DNA from 2 places in the Paenibacillus tritici genome. Region 1 is predicted to be linked to the other one. Evidence: riboswitches for the same ligand, from Rfam matches in the RefSeq annotation. Region 1 holds a riboswitch; the other holds the start of a gene.
What was found. Region 1 has a riboswitch for glycine ahead of KDC22_RS32215 (amino acid permease). Riboswitches for the same ligand answer to the same signal wherever they lie in the genome.
Positions count from the first base shown of each region.

Region 2: another riboswitch for glycine. It lies ahead of gcvT (glycine cleavage system aminomethyltransferase GcvT); the one in region 1 lies ahead of KDC22_RS32215 (amino acid permease).

Region 1 is NZ_CP073365.1:7,481,449-7,497,146, forward strand. Features, by position in the region: gene KDC22_RS32160 (GNAT family N-acetyltransferase) at 1-830, shown strand, start outside; gene KDC22_RS32165 (alpha/beta-type small acid-soluble spore protein) at 941-1,225, opposite strand; gene hprK (HPr(Ser) kinase/phosphatase) at 1,287-2,204, opposite strand; gene KDC22_RS32175 (histidine kinase N-terminal 7TM domain-containing diguanylate cyclase) at 2,353-4,014, shown strand; gene KDC22_RS33675 (S-layer homology domain-containing protein) at 4,112-5,143, shown strand; gene KDC22_RS32185 (GNAT family N-acetyltransferase) at 5,205-5,711, opposite strand; gene KDC22_RS32190 (DUF1304 domain-containing protein) at 5,843-6,211, shown strand; gene KDC22_RS32195 (methyl-accepting chemotaxis protein) at 6,249-7,070, opposite strand; gene KDC22_RS32200 (DUF4386 domain-containing protein) at 7,273-7,980, shown strand; gene KDC22_RS32205 (Crp/Fnr family transcriptional regulator) at 7,937-8,533, opposite strand; gene KDC22_RS32210 (helix-turn-helix transcriptional regulator) at 8,580-9,527, opposite strand; gene KDC22_RS32215 (amino acid permease) at 9,562-10,938, opposite strand; glycine riboswitch at 11,095-11,174, opposite strand; gene KDC22_RS32220 (ABC transporter permease) at 11,427-12,404, shown strand; gene KDC22_RS32225 (carbohydrate ABC transporter permease) at 12,420-13,334, shown strand; gene KDC22_RS32230 (ABC transporter substrate-binding protein) at 13,405-15,000, shown strand; gene KDC22_RS32235 (sensor histidine kinase) at 15,113-15,698, shown strand, end outside.
Region 2 is NZ_CP073365.1:7,001,689-7,017,386, reverse strand. Features, by position in the region: gene KDC22_RS30235 (ABC transporter permease) at 1-26, opposite strand, end outside; gene KDC22_RS30230 (ABC transporter permease) at 46-852, opposite strand; gene KDC22_RS30225 (ABC transporter ATP-binding protein) at 871-1,881, opposite strand; gene KDC22_RS30220 (hypothetical protein) at 2,001-2,351, opposite strand; gene KDC22_RS30215 (helix-turn-helix domain-containing protein) at 2,524-3,330, shown strand; gene gcvPB (aminomethyl-transferring glycine dehydrogenase subunit GcvPB) at 3,450-4,910, opposite strand; gene gcvPA (aminomethyl-transferring glycine dehydrogenase subunit GcvPA) at 4,907-6,259, opposite strand; gene gcvT (glycine cleavage system aminomethyltransferase GcvT) at 6,256-7,380, opposite strand; glycine riboswitch at 7,461-7,559, opposite strand; glycine riboswitch at 7,563-7,660, opposite strand; gene gcvH (glycine cleavage system protein GcvH) at 7,846-8,238, shown strand; gene KDC22_RS30190 (hypothetical protein) at 8,335-8,967, opposite strand; gene KDC22_RS30185 (flagellar motor protein MotB) at 9,052-9,957, opposite strand; gene KDC22_RS30180 (flagellar motor protein) at 9,954-10,739, opposite strand; gene uvrB (excinuclease ABC subunit UvrB) at 10,921-12,912, shown strand; gene uvrA (excinuclease ABC subunit UvrA) at 13,360-15,698, shown strand, end outside.

The DNA of each region.
Region 1 (15,698 bases):
ACGATTCCAGGCAGCAGGCGGCGGATATTACCGAGCTGGAACAGCAGTGCAGCCGCGCGGATTCCATACAGTTAAGCTCAGACCTTGAGCATCTCGTCAAAAAAGACGGCGACCATGCGCTGCTCTGTTACCGTGAAGATCAGCTCATCGGCCTGCTTAGCTGGTTCGCTTCCGGCAGCGGTGAGGCGCAGATCAATGGGATGGTCCACCCGGATTATCGCCGTGAGGGCGTATTCCGCAGTCTTGTAGAGCGGGCAGGGCAGGATATCGCTCCACTGGGCATTCACAAGCTTAGCTACAAGATTCCCGGAGGCTCAGAGACAGGGCTCGGGGCAGCCTCGGCCCTTGGCGCCCGCTTCAGCCGGTCTGAGTACGCCATGTCCTATGATCCCCTGACAACGCTGCAGCCGGTGCCGGAAGATCTGCAGCTGCTCCCGGCCACACAGGCGGATTGGGAATTCATGATATCCTGCTCCTCCCAGGCCTTCGGAGAATCGGAAGAGGAGACGCGCGAGTACTTCACTGAGACGGATGAGCCGGAGCGGGTAACGTATATCGCTTGGGCAGAGGGCCGGGCGCTGGGTCTGATCCGGGTCAATTATATCAATGAGGATACGGCATTTATTCATAATTTCTGTATCCTGCCCTCCTGGCAGGGTAAGGGGGTTGGCGGGAAGGTGCTAAGACAGACCCTCGGTCTCCTCTTGCAGAAGCCTTATCCCGTTATCCGCCTCAGTGTAGTCACCGAGAACGTCCGGGCCTTGAATCTCTATATCCGTGCCGGATTCAAGGTTCGTTCAGAGTTCAAATATTATAGCGGCAGCCTGTAACCTGAGCTGTACGAAATTTCTCCAAAGCTTCAAACGTTAAAAAAGCAGTGGTTCTCCCGTTAATTGGAGAATCATTGCTTTTTTGTGTTCTTTGAATAATTAAAGAAATCCTATAATTCCCCTTTATTCGCCAGCTGCTCCTGTGCCAGGCGAACCATCTCCCGGACCATGGAGCCTCCGATTCTGCCGCCGATCTGTCCTGCCGCTTCCGTCGTCAGATTGCCGTTATTACCTGCCTCCAGCGGAATTCCCATTTCTTTGGCCACTTCGTATTTCACATCATCAGGATGACTCGGATCTACGTGATAGCCTTCCTGTCTCATCACCTCAGCCTTGAAGGTCTGCATTCCCCGGGCTGCTCCCGGCACTGCATATTTTCTGCTTCTTCTCGCCATGAACGGATACCCCTCCCTTGCTGTTTACTCTAAGTTGCCCGGGAGAGCAGTTCTTCATTCCTCAGGACTGCATTCCGTCTTCAATCCGCTTCATGAAATCCTCAACCGCGCTGTACCCGAGCTGCTTGAGATACCAGTTATTCGCGGCAGCTTCAATCAGACCGGCTACATCGCGTCCCGGCTGAAGCTGGACCTCAATATGAGGAATCTGAACACCGAGGTATTCGGTGAACTGGGGCACCAGCTCCAGCTCATTGTTGAGCGAATTCTCCTGCCACGGCGCAAGCTCAATATCAAGCACGATCCGCGTCTCATCCTGGAATGCCCTCCGTCCGTATTGCCGAACTACATTAATCAGGCCAATGCTGCGCAGAGCGAGGAACTCACGTGTAGTCTCATTATGCGTTCCCAGAAGTGTCGCCGGACCCAGCTTCTTAAGCACTACAATATCGTCCGCCACGAAGCGGTGGCCCCTTCGGATGAGGGTATGCGCGGTCTCACTCTTGCCGATGCCCGACTTGCCCCGCAGCAGGATACCGATCCCCGATACGTTCACGCATACCCCATGGATGGACAGCTCCGGCGCCAGCGTCTTGACCAGGAAACTGTCCAGCTTGGCGATGAACTCGGTGGTCACCTCCGGCGTCCGCAGCAGCGGAATGCCCTCCTGGTCACAGAACAGCGTCAGATAAGGAATCTCCTGCTGCCCGCTGGTCACGATGAAGCACGGCGGGTGGTATTTGACGATGTTGCCGATATGCAGCATGCGCTCCTCTACACTCAGCGTAAGCAGATAATTGATCTCTTTACGGCCAAGAACCTGCACCCGCTCCATCGGGAAAAAATCAAAGTAACCGACGAACTCCAGACCCGGTCTGTGCGTCCTTGGACGGGTGACGAGACGGTCCATACGGCCGGCTCCGGCAAGCACCTCCAGATGGAATTTCTCCATTAGATTCTGCACGCTAATAGACTTCATGCGGTTCCCTCCCAATCCAATATTTTCCGAAAGATTTAACTAAAAATCTTGTAATCTGCACACGCTAATTATATATTAAAAACAATATATAAGACCTTAGACCCATAAAAATCAATAAATACTATTAAAACCAAGAAGGTGTAATATATTGGCCTTAGCATCGTGGATTGACCTGATCATGTGCTTCATTCTGTTTCTACTGCTTGTCTATATCGTTGCTACGGTTAACATTACCAATCTGCACAAAGTCTATTTAGGGTTCCATTTCTCCATGCTGATCTGGCCCTATTGCCAGTTTGCGATCCGGACGGTCGATGATCCTGTCTTTCAGCTCTTTTATGTGAAGCTAGCCTTCGTGGATGCTTCCCTGCTGAGCCTGGGCTGGATCTTCTTCACCATTCTGCTGGCCGGACAATCCCAATTCCTGAATCGAAAAGTAGTGGCCGCCCTGACCGTCCCGGCCTTGCTGTCATCCGTCTTAGTGGTGCTGAATCCTTATGAATGGTTTGTCCTCCCGGTGAACGGGGGATATGCGGAACGCATCTACGGGCCTGTCTTCTGGCTTAGCATGGCCTTTATTATTGTTAATGCCCTCATGTCCCTGTATGTCATATACGTGGCCCTGACCTCCAATCAGGCCCAGCGGATCAAGAATCAGATTATGTATATGCTCAGAGGCATTGTTGCCGTATGTGCCTTCATTATGCTCGATGTGTTCTTCAATGTGATTCTGGATGATTACCTGCCGGTGATTCCGGGCTTCACTTCGCTGGGCATCGTGGTGTCGGCTACTTTTTTTGTAATTACGATCCATCAGGATAAAGTGTTTGATATCGTCACTATCGCCCACCAGGATATTATCAATACCATGGAATACGGGGTTCTCGTGCTGGATGATCAAGAGCAGGTCGTAGAAATTAACCAGGCCCTGCACCCTTATATTACTCTGGATACAGGTGCAGCGTTCAACATAAGCAGCTATCTGCCTGACGGCCCTGACGAGAAGATTGAACCCTTCCTGCGGAGCTACCGTGATGATCCGCTGGAGACGGCCGGGACTGAAATTCTGTATCCTGTTATTCAAATGTATATCAGCATTCATGCTGCGCCTATCATGGTAAGCGGCATCCGGGTCGGACGGATTGTTACCTTCCAGAATATTACCGAGATCCACCGGCTCATTGATGAGACGAACCATCAGAATACGATTCTTCAGGAACGCAACGCTGCGCTGATCAAGGTGCAGGAGGAGCTGTTCCAGACGAATGCCAAGCTCCGCAAGCTGGCGATTACCGACAGCCTGACCGGCTGCTACAACCGACATTACCTGATGCAGCAATTGGAGCAGGAGGTGCTGCGGACCGGTAATTCTCTGACACCTTCGACTATTATACTGATCGACATCGACTTTTTCAAAAAAATCAACGATCAGTACGGCCATATGGCCGGCGATGTGGTCATTTGCAGTACGGTGGAGCTTCTGCAGCGCAGTCTGCGGCCCTCCGATATTCTGGCCCGCTACGGCGGAGAGGAATTCATTATCTATCTGCCGGATACGGATGAAGCCGGGGCCCGGCTGCTGGCCGAACAGCTCAAAACAAACGTCGAACACAACAGCATCAACATTGATTATATTGATGAACCCGTGTCCATTACGATCAGCATGGGTCTGCTCAGCATTGGTGAATTCAAGGTCCCGCCAGGCATGGATGCGACAACCTACCTGAATGACCTGCTCAAATCTGCGGACAAAGCACTGTATGCCGCGAAGCATCAGGGCCGGAATCAGATTGTGTCGGCACGGCAATAGAAATGCAGGCAAGCTGAAATTTGTTGGAACCTTTTGGCCTCAGTCGCCGTCTAAGATCACAAATAAACCACAAACTACTCTTATGAGGTGACTGAACATGAAGAATACATTCAAGATCATGACTATATCCGCAGCCGCTGCGCTGGCGCTCAGCTTCGCCGGACAACAACTGGCTTCTGCGGCAGCCTTCAAGGATATTCATAACGTGCAGGGCAAGGAGAAGATTATTGCTCTGCAGAACAGCGGCCTGATCAAAGGCATCAGCGCTGATCTGTTCGGCCCGAACCTCAGCATCACAGCCGCCCAGGGGGTGCAGATGATCGTGAGTGCGCTTGATCTGAATCTGGATACGATCCGGTTCGTGAAGGAGCCGCATGCCACCGACTATTTCAAGAACGCGAGTGACTCCGCCTGGTATGCACAGGCGCTGATTATTGCCGGTGTGCACGGCTTGGACCTGCCAGCAGATCTGAAGCCTGGTGAGAAGCTGACACGCGAGGAATTCACACACCAGCTCATTGATGCGATCGAGAACAGCGGGCGGCTGCCGATGATTAAGCCGGTGGTAGTGGAGTATACCGACCAGGATCAGGTGAAGGCCGAGTATTCCGGTTCCATCCAGCGCGCCCTGAACTACGGTGTTCTGAAGCTGGATGCCAGCGGCAAGCTTAACCCTAAGCTGGAAATTACCCGTGCGGAAGCAGCCGTAGCCATTAGTAATGCTCTGGCTTATCTGAAGGCACATCCAGCACCCGGTACGGTGAGCGGGACGATTACCGCAACCGAAGCCGTCCAGTTCATCAAGGACGCTGCCGGACCTGAGGTGAAGCTTCAGATCAAAATTGATCCGAATATGAGCGTAACCCGCGAATCGTTCACCTCTCTGCTGATTAATACGCTCCAGACCAGCGGCCAACTGCCGATGATCAAGCTGATCCCGGTAGAGATCAAGGATAATGACCAGATCAATACCCTGAACTCGGGAGCCATTCAGACCGCGCTTGCCCTTAAGATCGTGAAGCTGGATCAAGACGGAAGCTTCCGTCCGCAGGACGGTGTCACCAGTGCTGACGCAGCGGCAATGGTCAGCCAAGTGAAGGCCATCCTGAGCGGAAAGTCTGCGAAGTAAGCAACCGCCCCTTCATCTTTGCCCCTTCTGCCGAAAAGGCGGGAGGGGCTTTTGCTGTATTTTACAGCATCAGCACCATCAGATCCTCATCCAGATACTCGCTGCCAAGCTTCATCGCCTTCGGCTCTGTGCCGTAGCGGATGAATCCCAGGGATTCGTAGAGTCTTTTGGCCGGAACGTTATTGGAGGTTACGGTCAGCGTCAGCAGCTCCAGCCCCGGTGCAGCCTTCGCCCGGGCAATCAGCTCCAGCATCAGCGCGCGTCCCGTGCCATGTTTACGGGCATCCGGATCTACATATACTGCATAGACATGAGCTTTGTGCTGAATCTTGGGCCTGCTCTCCCGGAACAAGGTAGCCATTCCCACCAGCCTCTGCTCCCCGTCCAAGAAGGCACCCAGGGTGAAATGTTCGTCCGAGGAGTCCAGCTTGATTCGGGTCGTCTCGGTGGACAATTTCACTTCCGATTCATAGGAGCTTAGAAAAGCCTCAGGGTGCTGCTGCAGCGACTGCAAACGAAGCGCCCGGTAGCTTTCGGCGTCCGAGGGGGCCAGTGTTCTGATGTACATTTCCTTCCTCCCTTACAATATGGATGCAATAAATTGACAAAAGGAAAATATTTGGTTATATTTAGGTTTGTAAAATTATATTTTGCGCAATGTAAATTCCTATTCCTATCACTTGAAAAGAGGGACTCGTTATGATGACTGTAAGTTTAATTCTTGTAGCCTTAGTAGCACTAGAGCATGTGTACATACTTGTACTGGAGATGTTTCTGTGGACCACCCCGAGAGCACAGAAGGCATTCGGAACCTCCCCTGCCTTCTCCCGGGAGACGAAGTCGCTTGCTGCCAACCAGGGCTTGTATAACGGCTTCCTGGCAGCCGGTCTAATCTGGGGCCTGCTGCATCCGAGCGCGGACTTCGGGTACCAGCTGCAATTGTTCTTCCTCATCTGCGTGGCGGTTGCGGCGATCTACGGCGGACTCACCTCCAAGAGATCCATTCTGCTGATGCAAGGACTCCCGGCCTTCCTGGCGCTGGCGGCCACACTGATCGCACATCTGTAAGATTCGCGGGCCTATGCAGGCAGCTTCCACACTTGCCTCACAGCTTCTGCGCGAACTGGTTCAATTGCTCCGACATCGCCCGGATCTCCTCAATGAAGCTGGACATCTCTTGCGTTGAAGCTGCCTGCTCTTGCCCCACCGAAGCAATCTGACCGATGGATTGACCGATTCCCTTCATCGCTGTCTGGATCTCCCGCAGGGTGTCCCGTATCCGCTGCGCGGATTGCTCGGTCTCCTGTGAGAACTTGCGGATTTCTCTGGCGACAATGTCGAAGCCCCGACCCTTCTCCCCGGCATGGGCGGCCTCAATGGCCGCATTAATTCCAAGCAGATGCGTCTGGTCGGCAACCTTCCTCAGGACGGCCAGCACTTCATCGCTTTTTTGGACACTTGCAGCAGTGGTCTCTGACTGGGCCAGCAGCTTCTGTGAGAAGTCGGCCAACTGGTTAGACCCGCCCGCTACCTGCACGATCCGTGCATTAGCCTGATTCAGGGACAGTGTCATCCGGTCGGCAATTTCCCGCAGCTCGGTCTGTCTGCGCACCTGAATGCAGATCGCCCCGCAGACACGTTCATCCTCTCCATGTACCGGAAGGACGGTGCCCACAAATTCGTATCCGTAATACTCTTTGGGAACATTGGCCCTTGTGTATTCATCATTTTTCAGTGCATGATACAGAGGTTCATCTGCGTGAATAATCTGCCCGGCGCTAATCCCCAGATCAATGGAATCCCCAGGGTAATAGACGAGAAACTTCTCAGTGTCACAGACCGCAACCGACAGATCATAAGGAAAAGCAGCTTTCAGGATGGGTACCAGATTCACTATATCTTCAAGGGAGCGTACGATGTTTTTCATAGGTGCGGGTCTCCTTTTATTCAGTTAGCTTCATTGCTCAGCAATATCCTAAACTAAGGTTCGACATTTTTTGATGGCTATCCTTTATTCAATTCTTAATATTTAAAATTAAACATTCCCCTCTTATCTTAAGTCAATGCCCCCCTGCCCGCTGCTGCGTACAATATAACCACAATCATTAATCAATCAGGGGGTTATGCTGATGTCAGTAACAGTGGCACGTACCGGGGGAATCTCACTCATTGTAATGGCAATTGCCGCCGCATTCTCGTATGGATATATTCATGGAAGTGTTGTGGTGAATGGGGATGCCGCCGCTACCTTCGCCCGTCTTCAGTCCTCTCCTTCGCTGTTCAGGGCCGAAATCCTCGGGTGGATCGTAATCATCGCCTGTGACGTCGTGGCTGCCTGGGCCTTATATCAGGTTCTGAGGCCTGTACATCCGGGTCTATCCCTGCTGGGGGCCTGGCTGCGCCTGGCTTATACGGCGGTATTGGGGGTGGCTGTGTCGAGTCTGATCGTGGTTTCCCTGCTTACAGGAGGAAGTGCACCGGAACTCTCCGGCTTCACCAAAGGACAACTACAGGGGGAGGTTATGCTTGCTCTTCAGGGATTCGAGGCGGTATGGTCGGCGGGGCTGATTCTATTCGGCGGGCATCTGCTCGTGGTAGGATTACTTGCGGTTCGGGCGGAGAATATTCCGAAGCCCCTCAGTGTACTGCTGCTGCTGGCAGGCTTCGGTTATATGGCATTGCATCTGTGCAGCTTACTCGTGCCAGAATATACGGGGTTCATCCAGATGGTGAAGTGGATATTTATACTGCCGATGACCGCCGGGGAGCTGGGACTCGGGATATGGCTGCTGTTCAGGATTCCGGCTCCGCGCGTTCACACTGCAGCCGCTTCTTAATCCGGCTTAGGGACTCCGGGGTCATGCCGAGATAGCTGGCCAGCTGATGCTGGGGGACGCGGCTGATCAATCCGGGTCTTGTCTGCATCAGTGTCTTCAGACGGTCTTCGGGGGAAGCGGCCACAAAAGCAGCGAATGCCTCCTGCATCTGACCGAAGTTCTCCTCGATCATCCGGCGGGTCATCCCCTCCAGCTGCGTATGCTTGGCGTACATGGCCTGCTCCGTATTCAGCGCGCCGACAACCAGTACGCAGTCCTCCAGACAGGTCAGGCTGTATTCCGAAGAGGCATCCTCCTTATGCGCATTGAAGATCGCGATGGCCTGCTCCTCTGTATAGAAGTTAGAGGTGATGTCGCGGCCTGTAACGTCCACGCTATGCTGCCGCACGCAGCCTTGTAACACGAAATAGCACTTCCCGGGAACCTCCCCCTGCCTGAGCAGAATGGTTCCCTTGCTGTATTCCTCAACCAGAATCTCATCCAGTATGGCCTGCTGCTCCGCTTCACTGAGAGAGGTCAGGCGGGTCATATATGGGCGTAACCGGTGCTTCATGTTCGTAACTCCTCACAATGAATTCTTCCCTGGTCACTACGTGATGTCAGTAGCGGCTGAACATCCTCGCAGCTTCATCCCGCACCCGGTTCCGCAAGGCTTCCGGCTCCAGCACAACAGCGTCTGCCCCCCAGCCGAGTACCCACTGCAGCAGATCCTCGGGCTGGCGCACGCGAAAGGTCATAAGCCTTCCGTCAGCCTGGTCCTCCATTGCCTCCAGATAAAAGTTACCCGATTCAGCCGCCTTGCCCGCGATCTCCGGCTGAACCAAAATACGCACGTGTACATGGCGGTCATCCTCCGGCTGGTACTCGTGCAGATCGAAATCCGCAGGCGCCTGAAACCGGTCATCCAGAACGGTAAGCTCGCTCATTCTGGATAACCGGAAATGACGGATCTCCTGCCGCAGCTCACAATAGGCGACCAGTGTCCATGCACCTCTGTTCAGTACAAGCCCGTAAGGCCTGACCGTGCGGACACTCCGGTGACTACCATCCGCCTCATGCCTGAATTTCCAATACCCGAAGCTGATCTTCCGCTCCTCCAGGATTGCGCGGCGGATCTGCTCGATGTACACTTGCTCCGTTCCCTGCGTGATTTCTTTGCCCGGGGTGAGCAGCCGGATGCTCTTGCGTATCCGGGAGGCGCTGCCGCGGACATCCTCCGGCAGAATCGCCTCGATTTTCCTGCCTGCTGCGGAGGCCTGGGTCCCGTAATGAGCGTCGAACCGTTGTTCAATGAAGTCCGTCCCAATCAGCAGGGTCACCGCTTCCTCGGCGGTGAAGCTGACCGGGGGCAGGAAATACCCCTTCACTAATGAATATCCCTGACCCGTCGCCCCTATCACCGGCACTCCGGCTTCACTGAGAGCCTGAATATCCCGGTAGATCGTCCTTACGCTCGTCTCGAAGGCTGCCGCCAAATCCTCTGCCCGTACAACGTCTTTACGCTGCAGCTCCAGTACGATAGCTAACATGCGGTCTGTTTTGTTCATGCGGCTGCTGCTCCCTTGTCATGCTGAAATCAGTTTATGTATTGATTATACTGATTTCCTGTTCCTTTTTCTCCTTTTTGCTCCGCATGGAATACAGGAGGAACAGCAGAATGAACCAGAGCGGGGTGAACAGCAGCGCCGGACGGGTCTCATCGGCAAAGAGCATGATCACAAGAATGGCAGCAAACAGCGTCAGGACGGCATAGTTCATCACCGGGGTGAATGGCGCTTTGAATTTGGAAGTGGCATGTAAGTCCGGGCGGTTCCTTTTATACTTGATATGGCAGACCAGCACAACACCCCAGACCCAGATGAAGCAAATGGCACTGATCGTAGTCACGATGCCGAAGGCCTGACCCGGAATGAGCTTGCTGAGCAGTGCCCCGGCAGAGATCACTATAGTAGAAATGAATAGGGAATTCGCAGGTACATGATTCCGGTTCAGCTTGCCGAGCTGGGGGGAGGCCTGATTCCGTCTGCTCAGATTGTAGAGAATCCGGCTGGTCGAGAACATCCCGCTGTTGCAGGCAGAGGCCGCCGAGGTTAAGACCACGAAATTGATAATCCCTGCAGCAATCGGAATTCCCACCAGACTGAAGGTTCTCACGAACGGACTTTCAGCCGCGCTAAGCTGGGTCCAAGGGTTAATGCACAGCAGCACGAAGAGCGCGCCTACATAGAAGAACAGAATCCGCAGAGGGATTTTATTGATGGCTGACGGAATGTTTTTCTCCGGATTAGCTGTTTCGGCCGCCGATACCCCCACCAGCTCCACGCCCACATAAGCGAATACCACCATCTGGAAGGAGAATAAGAAGCCCCTCACCCCGTTCGGAAACACGCCGCCATGCTCCCAGAGATTGCGGACTGTAACCGAGCCTGCATCTGTCTTGAACCCGATCACCAGAAGAATGATCCCCAGGCCGATCAGGGCCAGAATCGTAACTACCTTAATCAGAGCGAACCAGAATTCCAGCTCGCCGAAGCTTTTGACCGTCAGCAAATTGAGGCCCAGCAGAATCATCAGGCAGATGACAGCAGGCACCCACTGCGGGATATCGAACCAATACTGGACGTAGACGCCCACCGCAATCACATCCGCCATCGCCGTCATAATCCAGCAGAACCAGTAGGTCCAGCCCGTAATGAACGCCGTCCGGGGCCCCAGATAGTCCTCAGCAATGTCTGTAAAAGACTGATACCCCGCCTTGGAGAGCAGCAGCTCCCCCAGCGCCCGCATCACAAAAAACACGGCAATTCCCACGATGAGATACGTGAGCATAATGGAAGGCCCGGCCTGCTGAATCGCTTTGCCTGAGCCCAGGAACAACCCTGTGCCAATGGTGCCGCCGATAGCTATAAGCTGAACATGCCGGTTAGCCAGCTCTCTCTTTAATTCTGTCTGTGCCATACCTGTTTCCCCCTTAATATATATGACGCTGTTATGCCGGTAACTCCAAAACAAAACAAAAAGGAGACTGGATGTCATCCAATCTCCCGGTTCCTAAAGAATATCCAAATAAGCTTCTGCCCGGCAGAGGGTTCCTCAGCACGGCAAATACAAATCCGGTACTCTTCTGTCCTTTTGCCTGAGATTGTGAACCCTTCGGCGCTGCGGTTCCCCGCAGTCTCTCCAGAAGCTGCTCCTGCTATAGTGTGATCCATAGCAATCATAGCTTGTGTGATGTATTAAATTGGTGAAGCGTTAATGCGTTCTGATATTCTAACATATTACCGGCAATGTGAGTAATGATCTGTGAAAAAAGTCGCAATGCTCTACAGGAGTTTTGCGGGAACAGGTCATTTTTGAATAAACAGGGTCATTTGCAAGAGAGAATTCCGTTCATCGTCTCTACTATAATAAATTCATCCAGAATAAGCAGAGTGAGGTTAGAACCTATGACAAATCCTAGAACCCAAGCTTTAACCAAGCCGCCCTATACGCAGCCGCAGGGCCGCTTCCGCCGGTTGCTGCTCAATATCGTGAGATACCGGGTGCTGCTGATTATGCTGCTGCCCACCTCGATTATCTTTTTCATCAACTGCTACATTCCGATGTTCGGATTATTCATTGCCTTCAAGAATATCAACTATATTGACGGCATTATGGGCAGCCCCTGGGCCGGGCTCGATAACTTCCGGTTCCTCTTCGCCACCTCTGACGCCCTGCGCGTGACCATCAACACCGTGGGGTACAATGTGGTCTTCATTATCTCAGGACTCATTCTCTCGGTCTCGCTGGCGATTGCGATCAATGAGGTGCGTAACAAGCTGGCTTCGAAGTTCTTCCAGACCGTCATGATTATGCCGAACTTCCTGTCCATGGTCGTGGTCAGCTTCATCGTCTATGCCTTCCTGCACCCGGAGTACGGCTTCCTGGTCAAGCATATTCTGCCAATGTTCGGCTACTCCTCGGTGAACGCATATATGCATCCTAACGCATGGCCTTACATTCTGTGGATCACCAAGATGTGGCATTCCATCGGGATCGGCAGTGTCATCTACCTTGCAGCCATCACCGGCATCAGCGAAGAATTGTATGAGGCTGCGGTGATGGACGGCGCCAGCAAATGGAAGCAGATCACCAAGATTACCCTGCCGCTGCTTACGCCGATCATGGTGATTCTCACGATTCTTAACATGGGCGGCATCTTCCGCTCTGACTTCGGGCTGTTCTACCATGTGACCCTGGACTCCGGTGCGCTGCGCTCGACTACGGACGTCATCGACACCTATGTCTACCGGGGCCTGATCCAGCTCAACGACCTGGGGATGTCCTCAGCGGCGAACTTCTACCAGTCCATCGTCGGCTTCTTCCTGGTCATAGGCGCGAACGCTCTGGCCCGCAAGCTGAACCGCGATACGGCTCTTTTCTAGAAACGGAGGATTCTAATGACTACTGCATCCCGAACCAGCGCTTACGCCAAGGGCTCTACCACCGCCCAGATTATACTTCATGTGTTCTTCATCGCCTTCAGCCTGGCGTGTATCCTGCCGATCCTGCTCATTGTTGCCATCTCCTTAACAAACGAGAAGACATTGACGCTGCAGGGATACAAATTCTGGCCCGATCATATCGACGCATCCGCGTACCAATATCTGTTCAAGCATTCGGAGACATTAGTTAAAGCGTATGGCGTCAGCCTGACCGTTACCCTTATCGGGACTGTTCTGGCCGTGCTGCTGATTGCGCTATATGCGTATCCGCTCTACCGGAAGGATTTTCCTTTCAAAAAGACGTTTAACTTCTACCTGCTGATTACCATGCTGTTCTCGGGCGGGCTGGTCCCCTTCTACCTGCTGTACGTTAACTATCTGGATCTCAAGGACTCGCTGGTCGCGCTTATTCTGCCCGGCTTGTCCAATGCCTTCTATATCTTCATAACCCGCACCTTCTTCCAGCAGACGATCCCGGAAGAGATGATCGAATCCGGCAAACTGGACGGGGCATCGGAATGGCGGATCTTCTTCCAGCTGGTGCTTCCGATCTCGCTGCCCGTTCTCGCCACCGTTGGCCTGTTCACTACACTGACGTATTGGAATGACTGGTTCAACTCCATGCTCTTCATCAATGACACGGACAAGTTCTCCTTGCAGTATGTCATGATCCAGATGATCCGTCAGGCAGAGTTCTTCAAGAACCAATTGGCGGGCAGCGGAGTAGCCCTGATGGTCCAAGAATCGGTTCCGACCGAAAGTCTGCGGATGGCCATGGTGGTGGTGTCGATTGGCCCGATCCTGTTCGTCTATCCCTTCTTCCAGAAGTACTTCACCAAAGGCCTTACGATAGGGGCCATCAAAGGGTAACCCGGTCTGACTCTGGCGTAAATGCCGGTTAGAATATATGATCTAATTATCATTGAGGAGGTTCATACAAATGAGAACAACAAGAAGCTCTGGCGCGGTGTTTGCTGCTCTGACCGCCGTGATACTGGGCATTACCGGGTGCGGCGGGGGCAATTCGGGCGCTTCCGCTCCATCCAAGGCAGAATCGACAGCAGCCGCTACCGCCGGAGGAACAGAAGGCAGCAGTAATCCCGATATTTCAACGTTCCGGAAGTTAACCGTTTACACGGTTGGGAATTTCCCGCAGAATGATACCAAGGCGGTTGTGGAAGAGATCAATAGATATCTCAAGGAGAAAATTAACGCCGAGATTGACTTCCAGGGGCTTCCTTGGTCCTCCTGGGCCGAGAAGATGGCGCTGGCTTACCAATCCGGGGAACAGGTGGATCTGACCTTTGCCCCTAACTGGGCGGATTTCGCCAACAACGTAGCCAAAGGCGCATTCCTGCCGCTTGATGATCTGTTAGCCCAATATGGACAAGGCATCAAGGAGACACTCGATCCCCGCTTCCTCGACGGCGGAACGGTAGACGGCAAAGTATATGCGATTCCCACCAATAAGGAAATTGGCGAGAGCCATACGATTATGTTCCGGAAGGATCTGGTCGATAAATACGGATTCGATGTGAACTCGATCCAGACGCTGGAGGATCTGGAGCCATGGCTGCAGACGATCAAGGAGAAGGAACCGGCCATTGCGCCGATCTGGCTCTCCGGCAGCGGCTCCGATACGCTGGGCTACTTCGACAAAACCAAAGAGAGCATGAAGGAAAACTTCCGTTATGAGCTGGTTGCAGGCGCTCCTGCCGGTATCGTTCTGGATACGAAGACCGATAAGATGATTATCAGCTCCATGGAGTCCGACACAGCGATATACCGGATGAAGCTCTACGGCGACTGGTTCAGCAAAGGCTACATCAACAAGGATGCCGCCACTACTAAGACCAGCACTGAAGACGCTTTCAAGGCCGGCAAGACCTGGATGAAGTTCGGTTCGGATAAGCCGGATTCCGACAAGGAAGATTCCATCGCCACCGGCATTGAGCTGGTGAAGCTGAAGGGGAATGAACCTGAGATCAGCACCGCCAGCGTCAGCAACTCCATGATGGCGATCGGACGTACCTCCATTGATCCGGAGCGGACGATGATGCTGCTCAATCTGCTCCATACGGACCCGCACCTGGTTAATCTGATTGACTTCGGCGTGGAAGGACGGCAGTATGTCAAGGTGGACGGCAAGGACAACTTCATCAAGCTCCCTGACGGCATTGCTACCCGCGCCGATACTGGCTGGGCGCCGGGGATTGAATGGATGTTCGGCAACCAGACCATAACCTACCTGTGGGAAGGCGAAAGTGCCGATAAATGGGAGAAGTTCAAGGCCTATAACGAGAGCGCCCATAAGGTGAAGTCGTTCGGCTTCAACTTCAATACGGACCCTGTCAAAACACAGGTATCCGTGGTCAGCAACATTATCAAGGAATTCCGTCCACTGCTGGAAACAGGCAGTCTGGGTGTAGACAAGGTGCTTGAGGAATATAATAAGAAGCTGAAGGCCAACGGAATCGAAGATATCCGTGCCGAGGTTCAGAAGCAATATGATGCCTGGAAAGCTAAACAATCCTAAATAAATAGGCTAAGGGGAAGGACGGCAGACGTCCTTCCCCTTTCCTGCCGCCAGGGCGCAAATGTACCTAAGGGGTGAACGTGAAACTGTGAAATTATCCTTGCGATTCAAAGTGAGCGCACTTGTCCTGCTGCTGGTCACGCCGCTGTTCCTGTTTCTCTCTTACACCAATCTCTATTCCACCAACATTGTCCGGGAGAAAGTTGCGAAGTCCGCTTCAGACACCTTAACCCTTCACTTAGGTACACTCGATGAGCTGCTGGAGCAGACCAGCCATTATCTGCTGCGTACGGCGAATGAAAATATGCTGCTGGAGCTATACTCCGACAGCGGCCCGGACAGTGTCAACTATTACCTGTCCATCCGCAAGCTGATGGACCAGTGGTATAGCGATGTCAGCTATTACACTATCATCCGCAGTGTATTCGTATACCATCAGGACCGGGAAGAGTTATTCCTCAGCAGCCAGAGAGAGTATTATCAGGAGAAGGAGATGATTACCTCCGGTCTGTCCCCGCGCCTGAAGGCTCCTAATCTCCAGGCCTCCCTGAAGTGGGAGACCGTGATCCTCGGCGGGGAGCCGGTGTTATTCAAGGTGCTGCCGGACAAGAGCGGCCGGCTCCTGATGGGGGTACTGGTCAGCATCGACTCCCTGGCTCAGCCCTTGACCCAACTGGAGTCAACAGCAGGCAGCGGAC
Region 2 (15,698 bases), 480 kb from region 1:
AGATACAGCATTTGTGAAGTTTTCATTCTGCGTCCTCCCTCTGCCTTAGCCTCCATGAATGGTCACCTGCCGGACCGCCCAGTTCCACATGGCTTTGCCGCCGATCCAGAGCGCTGCTCCCCACAGGAGCTGAAGGCCGATCAGCCGCAGACTCTCCCCGGTATCTGCCTGCTGCAGAAAGATCATCGTCGGTGTGTGAATAATAGCCTGGAAGGGCAGCAGCAGGGCCAACTTCTCCAGCCAGTCCGGGAAGAAGGCCAGCGGCACCAGAGCGCCGGACAGGAGATTGGTGAGCGCAATCCGGGTCCAGACAATACCCAGTGATCCGGTAGACCAGAAGCATAATAAAGCCGCCAGATAGACGACGCCGAATTTGACCACCACTGCGCAGAGCAGACTGACCGCGAACAGCAGGTAGACGATCAACGAGTGGGGAAAGGTGACTCCGGTAAGGAACGTGGCGAACAGGATCAGCAGGACCGTACTCATTGCGCCTTCCAGCAGGCTTGCGCCCAAGGTCTCTGCGAATCTGGCGGTCTGGAAATCAACCGGCTTCAGCAGGTCCATCGCGACGCTGCCGTCAAGGATTTTGCCGGAGATGGCGGTCTCGGAATACCAGGACAATACGGAATTGGCCAGGAAGGTCACCAGCAGATAGGTTTTCATCTGATCCCAGGAGTAGCCGCCAACCACCCCGCGCCCGCCGTAGATCCCCTGCCAGAGAAAAAAGATAGCGACCAGATTGATAGAATTCGCCAGCACATTAATGATATAAGAGTTCCGGTAGGCCATCACATTTTGCAGGGAGCGATTGGCGATGCTGCGGTATTTTTTGAGCGGGGCTGCTGTCATCACGGTGTGCACTCCTCCTTATTCCCCGGTTCCGTTCAGGTCCAGATGGCCGTCATAGACAGCCTTGATGACCTGCTCAATATGGGTGTCCTCCATGCGGAAGTCGATCACTTCACCATGTCTCATCACCTGGCTAACCACCTCACTGGCGGTATATTCATATCTGTCAAAAGAGACCGAGAACTCCAGCGCGCTCTGCTCTTCAAGCTTCATGCCGGGCGTCAGGGCGAGCTGCGCAAGTAATTCCGGCATAGGCGATCCGGCCTGGAAGAAGATGACGCGGTTTTTGGCAAAACGGGCTTTGACTTCGCTCAGGGTGCCGTCGTAAATAATCGCCCCGTGATCAATGATCACCAGCCGTTTGCACAGGTCCTCAATGTCGCCCAAATCATGAGTCGTCAGCATCACAGTAGTCTTCTGCTCCTGATTGATCTGCCGGATGAACCCCCGGATCTTCTGCTTCACGGATACATCGAGGCCAATTGTCGGCTCATCGAGATATAGAATCGGCGGGTTGTGGAGCAGAGCCGCGGCCAGATCGGCACGCATCCGCTGACCCAGGGAGAGCTTCCGCGCCGACAGGTGAATGAACTCGCTCATCCCCAGCATGTCTGTGAACAGGTCCATATTCTTCTTATAGAGAACATCCGGAATCTGATAGATATCCTTCAGCAGCGAGAAAGACTCGGCAATCGGAATATCCCACCACAGCTGGGTACGCTGCCCGAATACTGCGCCGATCTGGGCGGCATTCTCCATTCTTCTTTTGTACGGATTGATACCGTTTACAGAAACGCTGCCGGAGGAAGGCATCAGAATGCCGGTCAGCATCTTAATGGTGGTCGATTTACCGGCGCCATTCGGACCCACATAGGCAACCGTCTCGCCTGCTTCGATCCTCAGATCCAGCGGCTTCACCGCTACTTTCTCGATATGCCGGGGCACGAACAGATGCTTCACCGCCCCCTTGAGGCCCGGTTCCTTCACAGCCTGCATGAAGGACTTGCTCAGCCCTCTGGCTTCAATCATACTCAAGGCTAACCCTCCTATGTAAAAGGTAAAAGACGTAGGAATAAATATATCACTATGGGGATGTCGAACACTATCGTTTTAGGTCGAATGTGAAAAAAACGGCCTCCCCCGACGGATTAGACGAACCGGGATTTGCCGCTTCGCTTCAGGAAGGACTTGACGGTGAACCCCAGCAGCAGGGGCAAGGCGAGCTGAACCTCAAGTCTCCAGTCAACCGCATACAGATCAATGAGGTGCAGCTGCTTCAAAAATACATAGATCACGTTGTATATGAGGAAGAAACAGCTGAAGGTGAGCAGAGGGATTAGGGTAAGCACCCCTTGGTTCCGCAGCAGCCGGTATCCCGCAAGAATGAGAAGGGTATAGCCGGCCATGATCAGCAGGGCCTCATTGCTGCCGAAGCGCAGGAAAGATACGATGGCGGTGGCCAGATTCAGAGCAGCCGATAGATAACCGATGCGAAGCATGTCGAACCTCCCGGAATTTTGGTTGAATGGGTTACAGATTTCTACATTTTACAGCGCTTACGCGGGCTTTTACAGGTCCAACAGTGAATGTTCATTATTCCGTGATTGTATGTTATAATGCTTTCTTTTAAAATCGGATATATAGGAAATGGTAAATATGGAGGGGATCGACGTGAGAGTCTTTGATCGACCGAGAGCATGGAGTATGCCTGGAGATTTGGAAGCAAGCGAGCTTGAAGCCTTCCGGCCGCTGGATGCAGCTCAAGCAGATGTGCATGGGACGGTGTCCGGGGCGGGTTCTTCAGAAGAATCCAAAGAGCATATCTATCATCGGGCAATGATTGCTTCGATCCGAAGTGAAATGAATAAGTTAAGCCAGCTGCTCTCGATTCCTTATGTCGTGTTTTTGACGGACAAGGCAGGCACTATTCTGGAGCTGGTCTACTCTTCCCCGGATACCCGGACGGAGATGGAGCAGGCGGAACTGCGGCCGGGGGTCAGCTTATGCAGAGAGCGGGCGGGAATGAATGCCGTATCGCTGGCCATGGAGATGAAGTGCATCGGGGTCGTGCGGGGAGCGGAGCATTCGGATCAGGCCTTCCGGAACTGGAACTGCGTATGTGCACCGCTGCAGGATCATAATACTGTCTACGGGTATGTCGATATTTCGTTTAATAGAGTAGAGCCGATTGAATTCGCCATTCCCTTCGTGCAGCAGATTGCCGAGAATGTGATGGGGAAGTGGATGGAGAAGAACCCGGAGATGCAGCAGTACCGGCTCGAAGCCACTTTACAGGAATATAAGCTGACTGCGCGGGAGCAGGAGGTGGCAAGGCTATGGCTGCTTGAGAAAAGCGCGCTGCACATCGGGAGCGACCTGGGGATCAGTGAAGGCACGGTGCGCAATATGCTGAAGAGCATTTACAGTAAAATGCGGGTGAATGACCGCTTTCAGTTCGTCAAACGGCTTACGCCGTAGACACCGCCTCTCCATAACCGCGGTACATACAGAATAGCCGGGCAGCGATACTGACGTATCACTTGCCCGGCTATTTTAAAATAAGGGTGGTGCAGCGGTGTAAGTCTATTATTGAAGGTTTATCCGCAGGAGCAGTTGAGTACCGGCTTACGCGCGGCCTGTGTCTCATCCAGCCGGCTAATCTCCGTGGTATGCGGTGCATTAATCACGATCTCCGGTGTCTCCTCGGCTTCCTTGACGATCCGGATCATGGTCTCAATGAAGCCATCGAGCGTCTCCTTGCTCTCAGTCTCGGTCGGCTCAATCATCATACATTCCTCTACGGTCAGCGGGAAGTAGACCGTCGGCGGATGATAACCGAAGTCGAGCAGCCGTTTGGCTACATCCAGAGTGCGCACGCCGTATTGCTTAAGGCGTCTGCCGGACATAACGAATTCATGCTTGCAGACACCCGGGAAGGGAATCTCGAAATAAGGGGCCAACCGGTGCATCATATAGTTGGCGTTCAGCACCGCATTCTCGGAGACCTCGCGCAGGCCGTCCGGCCCGTAGGTGCGGATATAGGCATAAGCACGGACGAGAATACCGAAGTTGCCGTAAAAAGCTTTGACGCGGCCGATGGATTCCGGCCCGCCGCAGTCCAGTGTGAAACTGCCATCCTCGTTCTGGGCCACAGTAGGCTGCGGCAGGAACGGAATTAGCTTCGCCTTCACGCCAACCGGTCCGGCTCCCGGCCCGCCGCCGCCGTGCGGTGTGCTCATCGTCTTATGCAGGTTGAGATGGACCACATCGAAGCCCATATCGCCCGGGCGGGTGATGCCCATAATCGCGTTGGAGTTCGCTCCGTCGTAATAGAGCAGACCGCCTGCTTCATGCACAATGGCCGCGATCTCTACGATCTGAGTCTCGAAGAGTCCGAGCGTGCTCGGGTTCGTCAGCATCAGCGCAGCGGTGTCGCTGCCGACAGCGGCCTTCAGCGCTTCAAGATCGACCATTCCCTTGTCGTTGGAGGGGATGGTCACGGTGTCGAGTCCGGCCGCTGCGGCGCTGGCGGGGTTAGTCCCGTGTGAGGAATCCGGCACGATCACCTTGGAGCGGACTTCGCCGCCGCTCTCGTGATAGGCGCGGATCATCATCAGGCCGGTCCATTCGCCATGGGCTCCGGCAGCAGGCTGAAGGGATACAGCGTCCATGCCGGTCAGTCCGGCGAGATCCTTTTGCAGCGTGTACATCAATTCAAGCGCACCCTGAATGCTCTCTTCCGGCTGGTACGGGTGGATTTTGGACAGGCCGGGGAAGCGGGCGACATCTTCATTGATCTTCGGGTTATACTTCATCGTGCAGGAGCCGAGCGGATAGAAGCCGTTATCGACGCCGAAGTTGCGCCGCGACAGGGAGGTATAGTGGCGGATGACATCCACTTCAGAGACCTCCGGCAGAAGTACAGGTTCGCTGCGCAGCAGCCCTTCAGGAATGAGTGAGCCAAGGCCCTCGTCCTGCGGCACATCACACAGCGGCAAAGAGTAGGCCGATCGGCCGGGACGGCTTAATTCGAAGATCAGACTTTGTTCGGGTTTCATATACAGCCCTCCAGTACACTTGCGAATTCGTCAATTTCGGTTCGGCTTCTTTTCTCCGTTACGGCAACCAGCATATGTCCGGCCAGCTCGGGATAATCCCGGCTTAAGTCATATCCGCCGAGATAGCCTTCCTTCAGCAGCTTGGAGTTCACCGCACTCACACTGCTGCCTTCCGGCAGCTTCAGTACAAATTCATTGAAGAACGGGGCGCTGAAGACGCGCTCTGCCCCGGCAATGGCAGCCAGCCTTCCGGCGGCGTAATGACTCTTGCGGATGTTCAGCTCGCCAACCTCACGCATTCCCTCTTTGCCCATCACGGATAAGTAGACGGAGGCGCACAGCGCCAGCAGCGCCTGGTTGGAGCAGATATTCGAGGTCGCCTTCTCGCGGCGGATATGCTGCTCCCGCGCCTGAAGGGTCAAGACGAAGCCGCGCTTACCGTTACGGTCAACGGTCTGGCCGACGATCCGGCCCGGCATCCGGCGCATTAACGGCTCGGCAACGGCGAAGAATCCGCAGGTCGGACCGCCGAGCGAAGCGGCAATTCCGAGCGGCTGCGCATCGCCGACGACGATGTCGGCGCCAAGCCGTCCGGGCGCTTCCAGTACGCCCAGCGCAATCGGATTCGCGCTGACGACAAGCAGTCCCTTGACCGCATGGACCAGCGGTTCGATCCCGCGCAGATCCTCAATGCCGCCGAAGAAGTTGGGGGACTGAACCAGAACGGCGGCGGTATCGCCGTCGATTGCGGCGGCCAGCTGTGCGAGGTCCGTCACACCGTCTGCATAGTTGATCTCTACAATTTGCAGGCCCCAGGCATTGGCGGAGGTGCGCAGCACCTGCCGTGCTTCAGGATGAACCGTGCGGGAGACAATCAGCTTCTTGCGTTTGGTGGCACCGGCGGCCAGCACCGCTGCTTCAGAGAAGGCGGTTGCGCCGTCATACATACTGGCATTGGCAACCTTCATGCCGGTCAGCTCACAGATATAGGACTGGAATTCAAAGATCGCCTGAAGCTCCCCCTGGCTGATCTCCGGCTGGTAAGGAGTGTAGGCAGTATAGAATTCCGAACGGGAAATCACATGGTTGATGACGACCGGAACGTGGTGGTCGTACAATCCGGCGCCCAGGAAGCTGGTGTGGGTGTCGAAGTCGGCATTCTTGTCAGCCAGGCCCTTCATATGGCGAAGCAGTGCATATTCGTCCAGGGCGCCGGACATCGGCATTGTTCCCTGGTAGCGGACAGACTGCGGAATATCGGCGAACAGCTCGTCAATGGACTGTATGCCTACAGTTTCCATCATTTCTGCACGGTCTTGCTCCGTCATGGGCAGATAGCGGTGCTTCATTGGGGCTTCACTCCTTGGCTCTTTTTGTAGAACGGGGCTTTGATGACAACAGCCTTAAGCTGCTTGCCGCGGATCTCCACATACACCTCTGTGCCGGTCTCCGTATAGGCAGCATCCAGCAGGGCGAGTCCGAGATTCCGTTTCAGTGTCGGGGATTGGGTGCCGGTCGTGACTTCACCGATCTTCACTCCGTCCGCATACACGGGATAGTGGGAGCGGGGGATGCCGCGGTCGATCATCTCAAGACCTACCAGGCGGCGCGGCAGGCCGGCTTCCTTCTGCTTCAGCAGGGCAGCGCGGCCGATAAAATCAGCTTTGTCCAGCTTCACGAAGAACTGGACACCGGCTTCAAGGGGAGTGATGTCTGCTGACAGCTCCTGGCCGTACAGCGGCAGCTTGGCCTCGAAGCGCAGCGTATCGCGTGCGCCGAGTCCGGCAGGAGTCAGGCCATGCGGAGCGCCTGCTTCGAGCAGGCCGTTCCAGAGAGCAGCCGCTGTAGCTGCGGGAGCGTACAGCTCGAAGCCGTCTTCACCGGTATACCCGGTGCGGGAGAGCAGGACAGTTACACCGCAGACCTCAGCTTGCTCGATGAAGTGGAAGGGCTTAAGCTCCGGGAGCGGGACCTGCGTGACCTGGGCAAGAATGGTCTCCGCCAGCGGTCCTTGGAGCGCGAGCAGCAGGGTCTCGTCAGAGACATTCTTCATGCTGACACCGCTGAACTCAGGTGTGAGATGCTCCTGCAGCCACTGGAAGTCCTTGTCGATATTGGAGGCATTGACAACAAGCATGTAACGCTCCTCGCCCAGCCGGTACACGAGCAGATCGTCAACCACTCCGCCGCCCGGATAGAGCATAAGCGTATACTGCGCTGCGCCGTCCTCCAGGCGGCTGACATCATTGGTGGTCATAAGCTGCAGGAAGGCCTCGGAGCCGCTGCCGGTAACCATGAATTCTCCCATATGGGAGACATCGAATAATCCGGCCCGTTCACGGACGGCTTCATGCTCCTTAACGATTCCTGTGAACTGCACCGGCAGCTCCCAGCCGCCGAAATCAATGCATCTGGACTCCGCGTAGGCGGAATAGAGGTCATAAAAAGGCGTTCTTCTCAAAGACTCCATCTCGTCACTCCCTTGGTCTGTTTATATACAAAAAAGGACAGGCGAAAGCCATTATGCATACACGCATAAATGAACTTTCGCTCTGTCCTTTGTACCTGAGAGTTACCCTGCAGTAACGCGCAGGTTTCCCCGTTGGTGATCCGTGAGACCTGCGCGGCAGGCCTGGATGCTCTCCAGAGATGCGTCCGGCAAAGGTCCTTTTGCCTGAGAGATTCACCCATCCCGGGCTTACTCCTTCGGCGCTGTCTTCCTGTGAGACAGTCTCTCCCTATGCCATCATTCGCAAACGATATGATATTCTACTGATTCCATTAAACCGGGTAACCCTCCATACTGTCAATCAAAAAAACGTCAAAAAGTTGACAAATTAAATTTTACTGTCAGTTATATTGACATTAGGCAAGTCAATAAATTAGGCTATAACTAAATTTAGAACTCCAAATGTGGAAAAGAGGCGGCTTGTAAATGAGTGAAGTGCTGGACAACCTGGTATACAGCGAAGAGCATGAATGGGCACAGCAGGGTGAGGGACGTGTAGTACGTGTAGGGATTACGGATCATGCGCAGCATCTGCTCGGCGACATCGTGTTTGTAGAATTTCCGGAAGTCGGGGCAGCGATCTCCGCAGGCGACAGTGTAGGCAGCATCGAATCCGTGAAGACGGTGTCAGAGCTGTATTCACCGGTATCAGGGACGGTCACCAAGATCAATGACGCCCTGGAGACCAGCCCGGAACTGATCAATGACCAGCCATACGGCGGCGGATGGATTTTTGAGCTGGAGCTTGACGGTGAGTTCGCCGAGGCGGCTTCCGGCCTGCTGGATGCGGCTGCTTATAAGGAATTGGTTGGAGAATAAGGTTCAGCTTAGTTGCTGAACGGCTGGATACGACAGGCTTCTCTTATTACATTAGATGTCACTAATGTGAGAGGTCTGTCTTTTTGCGTCTTTATATCATTCTGGAAAGCCAAGCAGCCCCGGATAAATGTTTGGAGCCAGATGCCACAGGAAGGGCAGAAGAGCCAGGCCCGCAACGGAAAATACAGAGCACAGCAGCAGGAAACGGTAACTTTTTTGCGGACGGGTGGCGGGCTTGAGCACGAAATAATACACTCCGGCTGAATAAAACGGAAAAAGCACGGCGGCAGACATCCCCATACAAACGATAAATGTTGCTTCCCCGGCAGAGCTGGGGATCATGGCGTCGGGGTTATAAACCGGATTGACCTGTAAAAAGAGGAGAAGAAACGTCGAATACGCGCTCAGCAGAAGCAGGGGGAAACAGCGGATACGCCCATTCCCGGACAGGCCGTAGAGCATCCACCAGACCCCAAACCAGGCCAGGGCGAAGATAGCTCCGGCAATAAGGTAATCAGCGCCAATTGCAATCAGCTTGTCCAGCGGATAGACGCGGGCCAGGTCTCCCCAGAAGTAACCGGAGGAGAAGAACTGCATGAAGGCGGCAAAAAATCCGACAAAGAGGGTAAGCATCCCCTGGGCAATAATGATCGTGATCAGAGAAACTGCCAGCCGCAAAAACCTGAAAAAACCTGCGGCCTCCGGTGCCGCTCCGTTTGTATCCTGCATAGCGGTCTATCTCCTTATATTAGCAAATGGATATATGCTCCTGTCGCCTGCCGGTATTTGAGCTGATTCGCGCGCAGTTACGTGCTATTCTTCCTCCTGAAGCTGCCGCAGAACAATCAGTTCAACCCGGCGGTTCTTCTGCCGTCCTTCGGCGGTTGTATTATCGTAGGCAGGTCTGGTATCGGCGTAACCGGCGTACTGGAACGTATCGGGGCTAAGCCCCTCGTTGTCCAGGAAGAAGCGCAGCACAGACAGTGCGCGGGCGCCGGATAGATCCCAATTGTCGGTGTAGACCGATCGAAGGGTTACCGGAACATTATCGGTATGTCCTTCGATGCTGACCGTGGCGCCGATGCCCCGGAACAGGCCGGAGAGCTGACGCAGTGCAGGGAAGGCAGGCGATTTCAGCTCGGCTTGGCCCGCATCGAAGAGGAACCGGTCACTAAGCGTGATCGCAATGCCCTGCGGCTTGTCTGCCACAAAGATCTGTTCCCCGAGGTTATTCTCCTCCACATATTCGGTGATGACTCCCATTAGAGCCGCCAGCTTCGCTTCCTGTTCACGAAAAGCCAGCTCACGCGCAGACGGCTGGTGTCCGGCAGTGTCACTGTTTTGCCCGGATGTACCAGTGCTGGTGCCATCGCCGGAGCTGCCACCGGAATCTGTGGCGCTTCCTTCCCCATCGCCCCCGGAAACCGCTCCTTGCGTTCCGCCGTCATCTTCTTGTCCGTTCGGGACGGCCTGGCCGCTGTTCCCCTTATTGCCTTCTAGAACTCCATTACCGCCCTCCAGCACAGAACCGCCACTCTTGAACGTATCCGATAAGGAACCTGAAACAAGCGCATACTTTTGCGAATCCAGACTGCTCATGGCATACAGAATCACGAAGAAAATGAGCAGAAGCGTAATCAGATCCGCATAGGTAATCATCCAGCGGTCCCGGCTCTCCTTGCCTGCGGCGCGGGGCTGTCTGCGGTTTCTTTGTCTCATAGCGGTTCCCCCGGGCTATTGCTGCTGCGTTTGGGGGCGGCGTCTGAAATGAACGGGGCCAGTTTTTTGCGGACCAGATGCGGGTGATCCCCATTCTGCAGGGACAGGATGCCAACGAGCAGCATCTCCATGGTGCCCAGTTCACTTTGGCTGCGGGATTTAATTTTGGAGGCAATGGGTAAAAAGATTAAATTAGCACTGGCTACGCCATAGAGCGTGGCTGTAAAAGCTACAGCAATGGAGGCACCCAGCTGGGAAGGGTCCGTTAAATGGCCCAATACACGGATCAGCCCCATAACGGTGCCGATAATCCCCATTGTGGGAGCATAGCCGCCGGCCGCTTCAAAAATTTTGGCGTAACCTTCATATTTCAGCTCCTTGGCATCCATTTCAAGCTCCAGGATTTGCCGGACCTGATCCGGGTCATTGCCATCGACAATCAGAAACAGCCCTTCTCTGGTGAAGGTGTCGGGATGTTCTTCGGCTCGTTTCTCCAGTGCGAGTACGCCGCCGCGCCGCGTGACTGTAGCCATGGAGATCAGCTCTTCCGCCTGTTCCTGACTGGTGTCCGGCTGTCTGCCAAAAGCCAGGCGCAGAGCCGCCGGTACACTGCGGAGCTTGGAGGCCGGAAAGCCGATAAGTATAGCGGCCAGGGTGCCGCCGAAGACAATAAGCGCAGCATTCGGCTGCAGCAGGCCGGACAGGCTTCCGCCTTCCCACAGAAAACCGCCGATCATTGCGGCAATCCCGGCCACCAGGCCGATTATTGAAGTGATATCCATAAATTCAGGCTCCTTAAATTTCTATATATTATGGTTTGCAACAGTCTGGGCAACGCTGTATAATAAACGGGAACGTGCATTCCTATCTTCCATATTTTTCAGCTTGGTATGGATGAAGGCTCATTAGGGTTAAAATTATAATATATTCATATATTCTAGACGATAGAGGGGAGACGGGCAAATGAATGATATTGTCGTCAGTACGAAGACTTTTGAACTGGAGTCCGAGTATACACCCCAGGGCGATCAGCCTCATGCCATAGAAGAGTTAGTGGACGGCATCCGGCAGGGCAAGAAGCACCAGACGCTGCTGGGAGCGACAGGTACAGGCAAGACCTTTACCATCGCACAAGTAATTTCCAAGTTGAACCGCCCGACGCTGGTCATCGCGCACAACAAGACGCTTGCTGCGCAGCTCGCGAGTGAGTTCAAAGAGTTTTTTCCAAGCAATTCGGTTGATTACTTCGTCAGTTACTACGATTACTACCAGCCCGAGGCGTACATTCCTTCCTCCGATACCTACATTGAGAAAGATTCCAGTATAAATGAAGAAATCGACAAGCTCCGCCACTCGGCGACCAGTTCTTTGTTTGAACGCCGTGACGTCATTATTGTGGCGAGTGTGTCGTGTATTTATGGCCTCGGTTCACCTAAGGAATACGGAAGCTTGCTGCTCTCCCTGCGGGTAGGGATGGAGAAGCCGCGCAATCAGATTCTGAGCCGGCTCGTAGATATCCAGTATCAGCGTAATGATATCAACTTCGTGCGGGGGACGTTCCGTGTGCGGGGGGATGTGGTTGAGATCTTCCCGGCTTCCCAGGGAGAACATGCGATCCGGGTAGAGTTGTTCGGAGATGAGATAGAACGTATTACGGAGATAGATGTGCTGACAGGTGAACTGATCGGCGAACGCGATCATATCGCGATCTTCCCGGCGTCCCACTTTGTCACCCAGGAAGAGACGATGCGTGTAGCCCTTGTTAATATTGAGCGTGAGCTTGAGGAGCGCCTGGCCGTACTGCGTGAAGCAGGCAAGCTGCTGGAGGCCCAGCGGCTGGAGCAGCGGACCCGTTATGATATCGAGATGATGAAGGAAGTCGGCTTCTGCTCCGGCATCGAGAACTATTCCGGTCCGCTTACCTTCCGTGAGCCGGGCGCCACTCCCTATACCCTCATGGACTATTTCCCGGATGATATGCTGATTGTGATTGATGAGTCCCACGCTACGCTGCCGCAGATCCGGGCGATGTATAATGGTGACCGTGCGCGTAAGACAGTGCTCGTGGAGCACGGGTTCCGCCTGCCGTCTGCGCTGGATAACCGGCCGCTGCAATTTGAGGAATTCGAAGACAAGGTGAGCCAGATTATATATGTGTCCGCTACACCGGGACCTTATGAGATGGAACACTGCGATACTATGGTGCAGCAGATTATCCGTCCTACTGGTCTGCTTGACCCGATCATTGAAGTGCGCCCTACCGAGGGGCAGATTGATGATCTGATCAGTGAGATCCGTGACCGGGTGGAACGGGATGAGCGTGTACTGGTTACAACGCTTACGAAGAAGATGTCTGAGGACCTGACCGATTACTTTAAGGAAATCGGGATTAAAGTGCGTTATATGCACTCGGACATCAAAACGCTGGAGCGTATGGCAATCCTGCGTGATCTGCGGCTGGGTACATTCCATGTATTGGTCGGGATTAACCTGCTCAGAGAAGGGCTCGACCTGCCGGAGGTCTCGCTTGTCGCTATCCTGGATGCCGACAAGGAAGGGTTCCTCCGCTCCGAGCGTTCGCTGATTCAGACGATTGGCCGTGCAGCCCGTAACTCGGACGGCCGTGTCATCCTGTATGGCGACCGCATTACAGATTCCATGGAGAAGGCGATGAGCGAAACCCAGCGCCGCCGTGAGATCCAAATTGCTCATAATGAGCAGCACGGCATTACCCCGACGACCATTAACAAGAAGGTACGCGACATCATCGAGGCGACGAAGGTGGCCGAGTCCAAGGCCGATTACCTTACCGGCGTTGGCGGCAAGCTGAACAAGAAAGACAAGCAGAGCCTGATGCAGCGTCTGGAGGCGGAGATGAAGGACGCCGCCAAGAACCTGCAATTCGAGCGCGCCGCCGAGCTGCGCGATGCCTTGCTTGAGCTGCGGGCAGAGTAAGGCGGCGATGAAGTTAACAATCCAGGGAACGGCGCTATTCAGGCCGTTCTTTTTGAAGATAAAGGGGCCATGCCCTTGCGTATCCCGCAGGGACAGCTTGCCGTTGAAGCCCTTAGCGCATTCCGAAGGAACAGCCCGCAGTTAAGCTCTTGGCGCGTATCCCGCAGGGACAGCGTGCACTCAAGCCCTTAGCGCGTATCCCGAAGGGACAGCGTTGTCGGCAAGCGGCAGCGAGCCGTATCCTGCACTGGTAGTATAGCGGTCCCGTAGGGACAAGCGAGCCTATTCCCCCAGTAGTCGTCCATCCACCCAGCCCAACTCTTTCCGCCAAGTTTGCAGGTGTCCAGAGGGTGCAACCCTTGGGGCCCTCCCTTGGAAGGGAGGGTTTGGGAGGGATCGAAAGGTAATGTTTTTGCATTTTAAATTCCCCTTAAAGGAGAGGTACCGTTGGCACATGAAAGTATAGTAATTAAGGGCGCAAGAGCCCACAACCTCAAGAACATCGACGTAACGATTCCGCGTGACCGCTTCGTCGTGCTGACGGGACTGAGCGGCTCGGGCAAATCGTCCCTGGCCTTCGACACCATCTATGCCGAGGGTCAGCGCCGGTATGTGGAGTCATTGTCTGCGTATGCCCGCCAGTTCCTGGGCCAGATGGAGAAGCCGGATGTAGATTCCATTGAAGGACTCTCCCCGGCGATATCGATTGACCAGAAGACTACGAGCCGTAACCCGCGTTCGACAGTAGGTACGGTTACCGAAATCTATGACTATCTGCGGCTGCTTTTTGCCCGGGTCGGTCATCCCCACTGCCCGGATCATGGAATTGAGATCACCTCACAAACCGTTGAGCAGATGGTTGACCGGATCATGCAGTACCCGGAGAAGACCCGCCTGCAGATCCTGGCTCCGGTCATTTCCGGCCGCAAGGGTGAGCATAAGGGTCTGTTCACGGATATCTCGAAGCAAGGCTTCGTCCGTGTACGTGTGGACGGTGAACTGCGCGAAGTAACGGAAGATATTGTCCTGGAGAAGAATAAGAAGCATACGATCGAAGTGGTCGTGGACCGGATTGTGATTAAGGAGGATATCGCGACCCGCCTAACCGATTCCCTGGAGACCGCACTGAAGCTGTCGGGCGGTCAGATTCTGGTGGATGTGATGGGCCAGGAGGAGCTTTTGTTCAGTGCAAGCTTCGCTTGTCCGGTCTGCGGGTTCAGCATAGAAGAACTGGCGCCGCGCATGTTCTCCTTCAACAGCCCATTTGGGGCATGCCCTGAATGTGACGGGCTTGGGATGAACATGGTCGTTGACCCTGATCTGCTAATCCCGGATACGGAGAAGTCGATTGAGGAGGGGGCGTTCCTGGCCTGGACAGGCAGTACCTCCAACTATTATCCGCAGTTCCTGAAATCAGTGTGTGAGCATTTCAAAATACCGCAGAATGTACCTGTCAGCAGCCTGTCGCCGGAGCATATGGCCAAGCTGCTGCACGGAACGGGCAGCGAGAAGATCCGCTTCCGGTATGAGAATGACTTCGGCCAGCGTAAAGACGCCCTTGTTGCCTTTGAGGGGATTATTCCCAATCTGGAGCGCCGATACCGTGATACGGCCTCTGAGGGCATCCGCGAGTTCATAGAAGGCTTCATGAGCGCCAAGCCATGCCATTCGTGTAAAGGCAAACGGCTCAAGAAGGAAATTCTGGCTGTGACCATTAACGGGCAGAATGTTTCCGATGTTACGGATCTTTCGATTGGAGATTGTCTGGACTTCTTCGGAGATCTCAAGCTTAGTGAGAAAGAAACAGCTATCGCCAATCTGATCCTCAAGGAGATCAGCAGCCGGCTCGGCTTCCTGGTGAATGTGGGCTTGAATTACCTGACTCTCAGCCGTGCAGCGGGGTCGCTATCCGGCGGGGAAGCCCAGCGGATCAGGCTGGCTACCCAGATCGGCTCCAGTCTGATGGGTGTCCTCTATATTCTGGACGAGCCAAGTATCGGTCTGCATCAGCGGGACAACGACCGGCTGATTGCCACACTCGGACATATGCGTGATCTGGGCAATACACTGATTGTCGTTGAGCATGATGAGGATACGATGATGGCGGCTGATTACATTATTGATATCGGGCCGGGTGCCGGTAAACACGGCGGTCAGGTGATTGCTCAGGGGACACCGCAGGAAATTATGCAGGATGCGAACTCCCTGACCGGTGAATATCTAAGCGGACGCAAGTTTATTCCGGTGACTGCCAAGCGGCGGCCTACCGATAATGAACGCTGGATCGAGATTCGCGGAGCCAAAGAGAATAATCTGAAGAATGTGAATGTGAAGATTCCGCTTGGTGTCTTCACAGCGGTAACCGGTGTGTCCGGCTCCGGCAAATCTTCACTCATTAATGAGATTCTATACAAGAGTCTGGCACGCCAGCTCAATAAGGCGGTCAAGGTCCGTCCGGGCTTGCACAAAGAAATCCGCGGTCTGGAGAATCTGGATAAGGTCATCGAAATTGACCAGTCTCCCATCGGTCGTACCCCGCGCTCTAATCCGGCTACGTATACAGGCGTATTCGATGATATCCGCGATCTGTTCTCCAAGACCAATGAGGCCAAGGTGCGCGGCTTCCAAAAGGGGCGCTTCAGCTTCAATGTGAAGGGTGGCCGCTGCGAGGCTTGCCGTGGAGACGGGATCATCAAGATTGAGATGCACTTCCTGCCGGATGTATACGTACCTTGCGAAGTCTGCAAGGGCAAACGTTATAACCGCGAGACGCTGGAAGTGAAATA